Regions from separate parts of the Achromobacter sp. MFA1 R4 genome, predicted to be linked through region 1. Evidence: predicted binding sites of a transcription regulator. Region 1 holds the regulator's gene; the other holds the start of a gene.

Region 1 (3,408 bases):
CGTGCAACAGCGCGTGGACAAGGTGAAGGCGCCGATCCTGTGCCTGGTCGGTCCTCCGGGCGTGGGCAAGACCTCGCTCGGCCAGTCGATCGCCAAAGCCACGAACCGCAAGTTCGTCCGCATGGCGCTGGGCGGCGTGCGCGACGAGGCCGAGATCCGCGGTCACCGTCGTACGTACATCGGTTCCATGCCGGGCAAGATCGTGCAGAACATGTCGAAGGTCGGCGTGCGCAATCCGCTGTTCCTGTTGGATGAAATCGACAAGCTGGGCATGGATTTCCGCGGCGATCCCTCGTCGGCGTTGCTCGAAGTGCTGGATCCGGAACAGAACCACACGTTCCAGGACCACTACATCGAAGTCGACTTCGACCTGTCGGACGTCATGTTCGTGGCGACCAGCAACACGCTGAACATTCCGCCGGCGCTGCTCGACCGTATGGAAGTGATCCGCCTGTCGGGTTACACCGAGGAAGAAAAGATCCACATCGCCCGCGACCATCTGCTGCCCAAGCTGATGAAGAACAACGGCGTGAAGGATACCGAGTTGACTGTCGATGACAGCGCGCTGCGCGACATCGTGCGCTACTACACCCGCGAAGCCGGTGTGCGTGCGCTCGAGCGCGAGGTCGGCAAGATCTGCCGCAAGGTCATCAAGCAATTGCTGACCCAGAGCGATCGCGCCAAGGCCGAAGGCAAGGCGCCAGAGGTCAAGGCTGTCAACGTCACGGCAGACAATCTCAGCGATTATCTGGGTGTGCGTCGCTACGCGTTCGGCATGGCCGAGAAGGAAAACCAGATCGGCCAGGTCACGGGCTTGGCGTGGACGGAAGTCGGCGGCGACCTGCTGACGATCGAAGTCGCGGACATGCCCGGCAAGGGCGTCATCCAGCGCACGGGCTCGCTCGGCGATGTGATGAAGGAATCGGTCGAAGCCGCGCGCACGGTTGTGCGCTCGCGGGCCCGTCGTCTGGGCTTTGCGGACAGCGTGTTCGAAAAGCACGACATGCACGTGCACGTGCCGGAAGGCGCGACCCCCAAGGACGGTCCGTCCGCGGGTATCGCGATCACCACCGCCATGGTGTCGGCGCTGTCGCGCATCCCGGTGCGCGCCGACGTCGCCATGACGGGCGAGATCACGTTGCGCGGCGAAGTGCTGCCGATCGGCGGCCTGAAGGAAAAGCTGCTGGCGGCCCATCGTGGCGGTATCAAGACGGTTCTGATCCCGGAAGAAAACGTCAAGGATTTGGCGGAGATCCCGGACAACGTCAAGAACCATCTCGAGATCGTCCCGGTGCGCTGGATCGACAAGGTGCTGGAGCTTGCCCTGGAGCGTCTGCCCGAACCGCTCGCCGAGGAAGAAGCCGTCAAGGAGTCTTTGGTGGCCAAGCCGGCCGATCCGGGCTCGACCGATCCGGTCATGAAGCACTGATGGCAGCTTGAACGCCGGGCGCCTTCGAAAGAGGGCGCCCGATCCAGATCAGGATATCCCGGGCCAGCCCTGGCGTCCCAATACGAAAACCCCGCTCGATGTTTGAGCGGGGTTTGTTTTTTTAGGGTGCTGCGCCGACGCGCCTAGTGCAGCGCCTGGGTGCGGATGAGGCCTACGGCAATGCCTTCCAGTGCGAATTCCTGGTCGGGCTTGACCACGATGGTCTCGAAATCGGGGTTTTCGGGCAGGAGTTCGATATGGCCGTTCTGGCGCTGCAAGCGTTTGACCGTGACGTCGTCGCCCAGTCGGGCCACCACGATCTGGCCATTGCGGGCTTCGGAGGCTTTCTTGACGGCCAGTAGGTCGCCTTCCAGGATGCCGGCATCGCGCATGCTCATGCCGCGCACCTTCAGCAGGTAATCCGGCGCCTGGGCGAAAAGGTTGGGATCGACGCCGACTTCGCGTTCGACGTGTTCAGCCGCCAGGATGGGGCTGCCCGCTGCGACACGGCCAACCAGGGGCAGGAGGAGCTGCGCCAGGGCAGGGATGGGCAACGAGGCCTGTGCGGGGGAGGTCGCCGCATCCTTCAGGCGGATACCGCGGGAAGCGCCGGCGGTCAGTTCGATGGCGCCTTTGCGGGCCAGCGCCTTGAGATGGTCTTCTGCGGCGTTGGGCGAACGGAAACCCAGGGCTTGGGCGATTTCGGCGCGGGTCGGCGGAAAGCCGGTGCGCGAAACCGTCTGCCTGATGAGATCCAGGATTTGTTGTTGGCGATCAGTAAGTTTGCTGGCCATGGCGATGATCCGTTGTGGGCGGACTGTACATATATACAGCGCCATTCTGGGGGACGCAGCGCAAAAAAGCAAGCCGAGCCGGGCGCAAATAAAAACGGGACCCGCGGGGTCCCGTTTCTGGCTGCCGCCGGCGTGGCGCCGGCCTGCGGTTTTAAAGCACTGCCGCGATGGCGGCGGCCACCTTGTCGATGTTGCCGCTGTTCAGCGCAGCCACGCAGATCCGGCCGCTGGAGATGGCGTAGACGCCGTGTTCTTCACGCAGGCGGTCGACCTGCGCGGCGCTCAGGCCCGAGTACGAGAACATGCCGCGCTGCTTCAGCACGAAGCTGAAGTCCTGCTTGCCGCCGTGTTCCTTGATCTTGTCGACGAGCTGCTTGCGCATGAGACGGATGCGGTCACGCATTCCGGCCAGTTCTTCTTCCCAGAGGGCAAACAGCTCGGGCGTGTTGAGCACCGTCGAGACCACCGTGCCGCCGTGGGTGGGCGGGTTCGAGTAGTTGGTGCGAATGACGCGCTTGAGCTGGCTCAGCACGCGGGTGGCTTCTTCCTTGCTGCCCGCCACGACCGTCAGCGCGCCGACGCGCTCGCCGTACAGCGAGAACGACTTCGAAAACGACGAGCTGATGAACATGGTCATGTCCATGTCTGCAAAGAGGCGCACGACCGAGGCGTCTTCCGTCAGGCCGTCGCCAAACCCTTGGTAGGCGATGTCCAGGAACGGGACCAGGTTGTTTTCCTTGACGACGGCGGCGATCTGCTTCCACTGGTCGGCGGTGGGATCCGCGCCGGTGGGATTGTGGCAGCACGCGTGCAAGACGACGATGGTCTTGGCGGGCGCCGCCTTCAGGTCGGCCAGCATCGCTTCGAAGTTCAAGCCGCGGGTGGTCGCGTCGTAGTAAGCGTAGGTGCCGACTTCAAAGCCGGCACGCTCGAACAGCGCGCGGTGGTTTTCCCAGCTCGGGTCGCTGATCAGCACCTTGGAGCCCGGGAGAAGCTGGCGCAGGAAGTCGGCGCCGATCTTGAGCGCGCCGGTGCCGCCCAGGGCCTGCGTGGTCAGCACGCGGCCGGCGGCTGCCAGCGCGGAGTCCTTGCCCAGCAGCAGAGCCTGGGCGCCGCTGTTGTAGCCGGCAATGCCTTCGATCGGAAGATAACCGCGGGCGGCGGCGGCTTCGATGCGCGCGGCCT
Region 2 (3,408 bases), 910 kb from region 1:
GCCCGCCGTATTGGGGCCGATGGCCGGACAGCTTCAGGGGCTGCGGGGTTTCCAGCAGCCAGAAGGGACGTTCGAGCAGGGGCGGCAGCGGGTCGGGGCGCTGGGGCGCGGCCAGCGCGTCGCCCCAGGCATTGGCGGTCTCGGGGCGGTGGTCGGCGACGGGCCGGGCGTGGCGCACCCGGTCGCGGCCCAGGCGCGCCACCAGCAGGTCCAGGAGCCGCGCGTGGTCGGCGGCGGTGCCGCCCGGCTCGGGAAACAGGGTGGTGCTGGCGGCGGGCTGCTCGACCGTGTCGGGCGCCTGCAGCGTGACGGCGATGACGGGAGCTTCCAGCGTGAAGTGGTTCAGTTTTTCGCGCAGCAGCGGCAGGAGCTGCCGCGCCTGCCAGACGGGCTGCGCGAGGGCCAGTTCCAGTTCGGTGGGCGGCCGGGCGTGGCGGCCGCGTTCGTGGTCCATGCTGAGCACCACGCGCTGGACGGCCAACTGCCGGGCGGCCAGCCAGCCGCCCAATTGTTCGGCCAGGCGGCCCGCGACGGCCAGCACCGCGTCGGTGTGCTCCATATAGTCCATGAGTTCGATGCGCCGCGAAAACCGATGCGGCGGTTCGATCCAGCGGTGGAGTTCGGGCACCTGGCCGTAGGCGGCGTCCAGGGCCTGCAGCAGGTCGGGCGCGCTGCGCCGCTGCAGGCCCGCGCGCGGCAGGGCGCGCAGGTGTGCCAGCGTGTGGCAGCCGATGTCGTCCAGCCAGTGCCGGCGGTCGTGCGCCTGGGGCAGCAGCGACAGGGGCAGGGCATCGAGCCGCCGCGCCAGGGTGGACAGCTTCAGCGTGCGCCGGGGGACGCCCCGGCCGGCACGCCGCGCCAGCAGCCAGGCGCCCGTGGCGGTGGGGGCCATGCCCAGGGTCATGCGCAGGTCCAGCGCGCGCAGCGTCGCGGCCACCCGCCGTGCCAGTGCGCGCGGCCCGCGGAAGAACATCAGGCTGGCGCCCACGTTCAGCAGCACGGTGTCGCCGTCGGCCAGCGCGATTTCAGGGGTGTACTGCAGCAAGGCCAGCGCCGCGCCCTGCAGGGCCTCGGCTTCGGCCTGCGCATTGCGCGGCAGCAGTTCCACGCCGGGGGCGATGGCCGCCGCGCCCGCGCGGCGCATGCCGGGCGTCACGCCGGCCTGGCGGGCGGCGGGTGTCAGGGCGGCGACCCGTTCCTGGTCCAGAACGGCGAACGCCTCCTGTTCATGCGGCCAGTGCGGGCGTATGACGTCCAGCGGCAGGCAGCGCAGGCAGGCGGCGATCCAGAGGCGCATGGCGGGGAGTGGAAGGGGTAAGGGCGCCGGGCTCCAGGCCCACGTACAGCGGGGTGTCGCAGACAGGCCCCCGGCGCTTGAGGATGTGCACGGACAAGCCGCCCGGCGCAGGCGCCAGCGCCAGCCGCAGGGCGGCGGGCGTGGCGTTCTGCGCGGCGCGGGACGGGCGCACGGCGATGAACAGCAGGTCGCTGGCCTGGGCGGCCAGGTGCAGGCGGCGCAGGGATTCGGGGCGCACATGGGGCAGCCAGCAGATCAGCGCGCCGCAACTGCCGTTTTTCAGGATCTGTTCGGTGGCCCACAGGGCGTCGACCGGCTTTTCAGGCGCCACCCAGAGCAATTGCCGGGGATCCAGCCGCCAGCTCATCCAGCTGGCGATGTGGGGAACATGCGGCGGCTGCACCAGGGCAATGGGACGGCGTGTTTCCAGCTGGGCAAGGGCGGGACGCAGCAGGCGGATTTCTCCGATGCCGGGGTGCGGGGTCAGCAGTTCGACGAGCGATCCCAGCGGCCAGCCGCCGTCGGGCAGTTCGGCCGAGAGCGCCGCATGCCCGGTAGGCAGGGTGCGTGCGGCGCCCTGGGCCAACTGCGTGGCGCGCCACAGCGCGGGATGGATACGTTCGGGGGACTGCATGGCGGGGACGCCTGGTGGTAAATGACTGTATGAATATACAGTATTGTACCGGCTTTGGCGCCGGGGACCGGGCTGGGGGGCCAGACTTAGACCCGCCGGACGTATCGCCATGTGCTGCGCCGCGGGCCACGAACGGGCCGGTGCCCAGGGCTCGTCCCGGCGCTATCATGGCCAGGTGACGCGCCGGGCGGCGCGCAGCAAACCCGGGCAGGCTCCCAGGCGGCGCGCCTTTTACAATGCGGCAATCGGGGCGCCGTTTGACGTCCCCAAGCCAGTACGGAGCGGTTTCATGGCGTCTTCCAGTTCTATCGAATTTCTTCCCGATCCGGGCGTCGACGTGCGCCAGCTCTTCATTCTGCTGCACGGCGTGGGCGGGTCACCCGACAACCTGGCGCCTCTCGCCCAGGCGCTGCGCGCCGCCTTCCCGAGCGCGGCCGTGCTGATCCCCGAAGGCTTCGAACCGTTCGACGGCGGCGGCGCCGGCCGGCAGTGGTTCTCCGTGCGCGGGGTCACCGAGGAAAACCGCGCCGACCGCGTGGCCCAGGCAATGCCGCCCCTGGAAGCCTACGTGCGCGACGCGCAGGCGCGCTTCGGCCTGCTGCAATCCGACACCGCGCTGGCCGGTTTTTCGCAAGGCGCCATCATGGCGCTGGAACTGGTGCAGGCCCACGACGGCATGGCCGGCCGCGTCCTCGCGTTTTCGGGCCGCTACGCGCAACTGCCCAAAACCGCGCCGCAATACACCACCATTCATCTGCTGCACGGCGCCAACGATCCCGTCATGGCCGTGGCCAACGCCCAGGCGGCGCAGGCCCGGCTGGCCGAACTGCACGGCGACTCCACCATCGACATCGCCTCCCAGGTCGGCCATGAACTGCATCCCGCCCTGATCCAGCGCGCCATCGTGCGCCTGCAGACCTGCGTGCCGCTGCGCAGCTGGGAAGCGGCGCTGGGGCTGAACCAGACGCCGCCGGATGGGACGACGGTGCATTGAGCTGACGCGCCTGCATCGTCCGGCCGAAGCGGCCGGAAACGTCCTTACTTCTCCCACCCCCCGCCCAACGCCAGAAACAACGCAATCTGGTCGCTGCTCAGCTCCGCCTGCGACGCCGCCAGCGCGCTTTCGTTGCTGGCCAGCGTGCGTTCGGCGTCCAGTACGGTCAGGTAGTCGGTCTTGCCGTACTGGAACAAGCGCCGAGCCTGCGACGCCGCTTCGGCGCTCTGGTCGCGGGCGGCGCGCAGGGCGGTGTCGCGGTCGAGCTGGCGGGCGTAGACGACCAGCGCGCTCTCGGTTTCGCGCAGGGCGTTCAGCACGGTGGCGTCAAAGCGCGCGGCGGCGGCCTTGGTGTTGGCTTCGGCTTGCGCGATGCGCGCTTGCGCGGCGCCGGTGTTGGGGATGGTCCAGGAAATGAGGGGGCCGACGCTCCAACTGAAGGTGCCGCGGTCGCCGAACAGGGTGGCCGGGCCGCCCGACGCG

Evidence for each region. The regulator LexA, encoded in region 1, represses DNA repair genes until DNA is damaged. The targets are predictions, from matches to a motif close to ACTGTATNNNNATACAGT.
Region 2: the regulator LexA is predicted to act here: its motif matches at 1,956-1,973, upstream of imuA (translesion DNA synthesis-associated protein ImuA).

The regions. Positions count from the first base shown of each region.
Region 1 is NZ_LT707065.1:4,633,674-4,637,081, forward strand. It holds gene lon (endopeptidase La) at 1-1,429, shown strand, start outside; gene lexA (transcriptional repressor LexA) at 1,573-2,223, opposite strand; gene BXA00_RS21280 (amino acid aminotransferase) at 2,375-3,408, opposite strand, start outside.
Region 2 is NZ_LT707065.1:5,546,130-5,549,537, reverse strand. It holds gene BXA00_RS25390 (DNA polymerase Y family protein) at 1-1,297, opposite strand, end outside; gene imuA (translesion DNA synthesis-associated protein ImuA) at 1,227-1,931, opposite strand; gene ypfH (esterase) at 2,221-2,925, shown strand; gene BXA00_RS25375 (efflux transporter outer membrane subunit) at 2,970-3,408, opposite strand, start outside.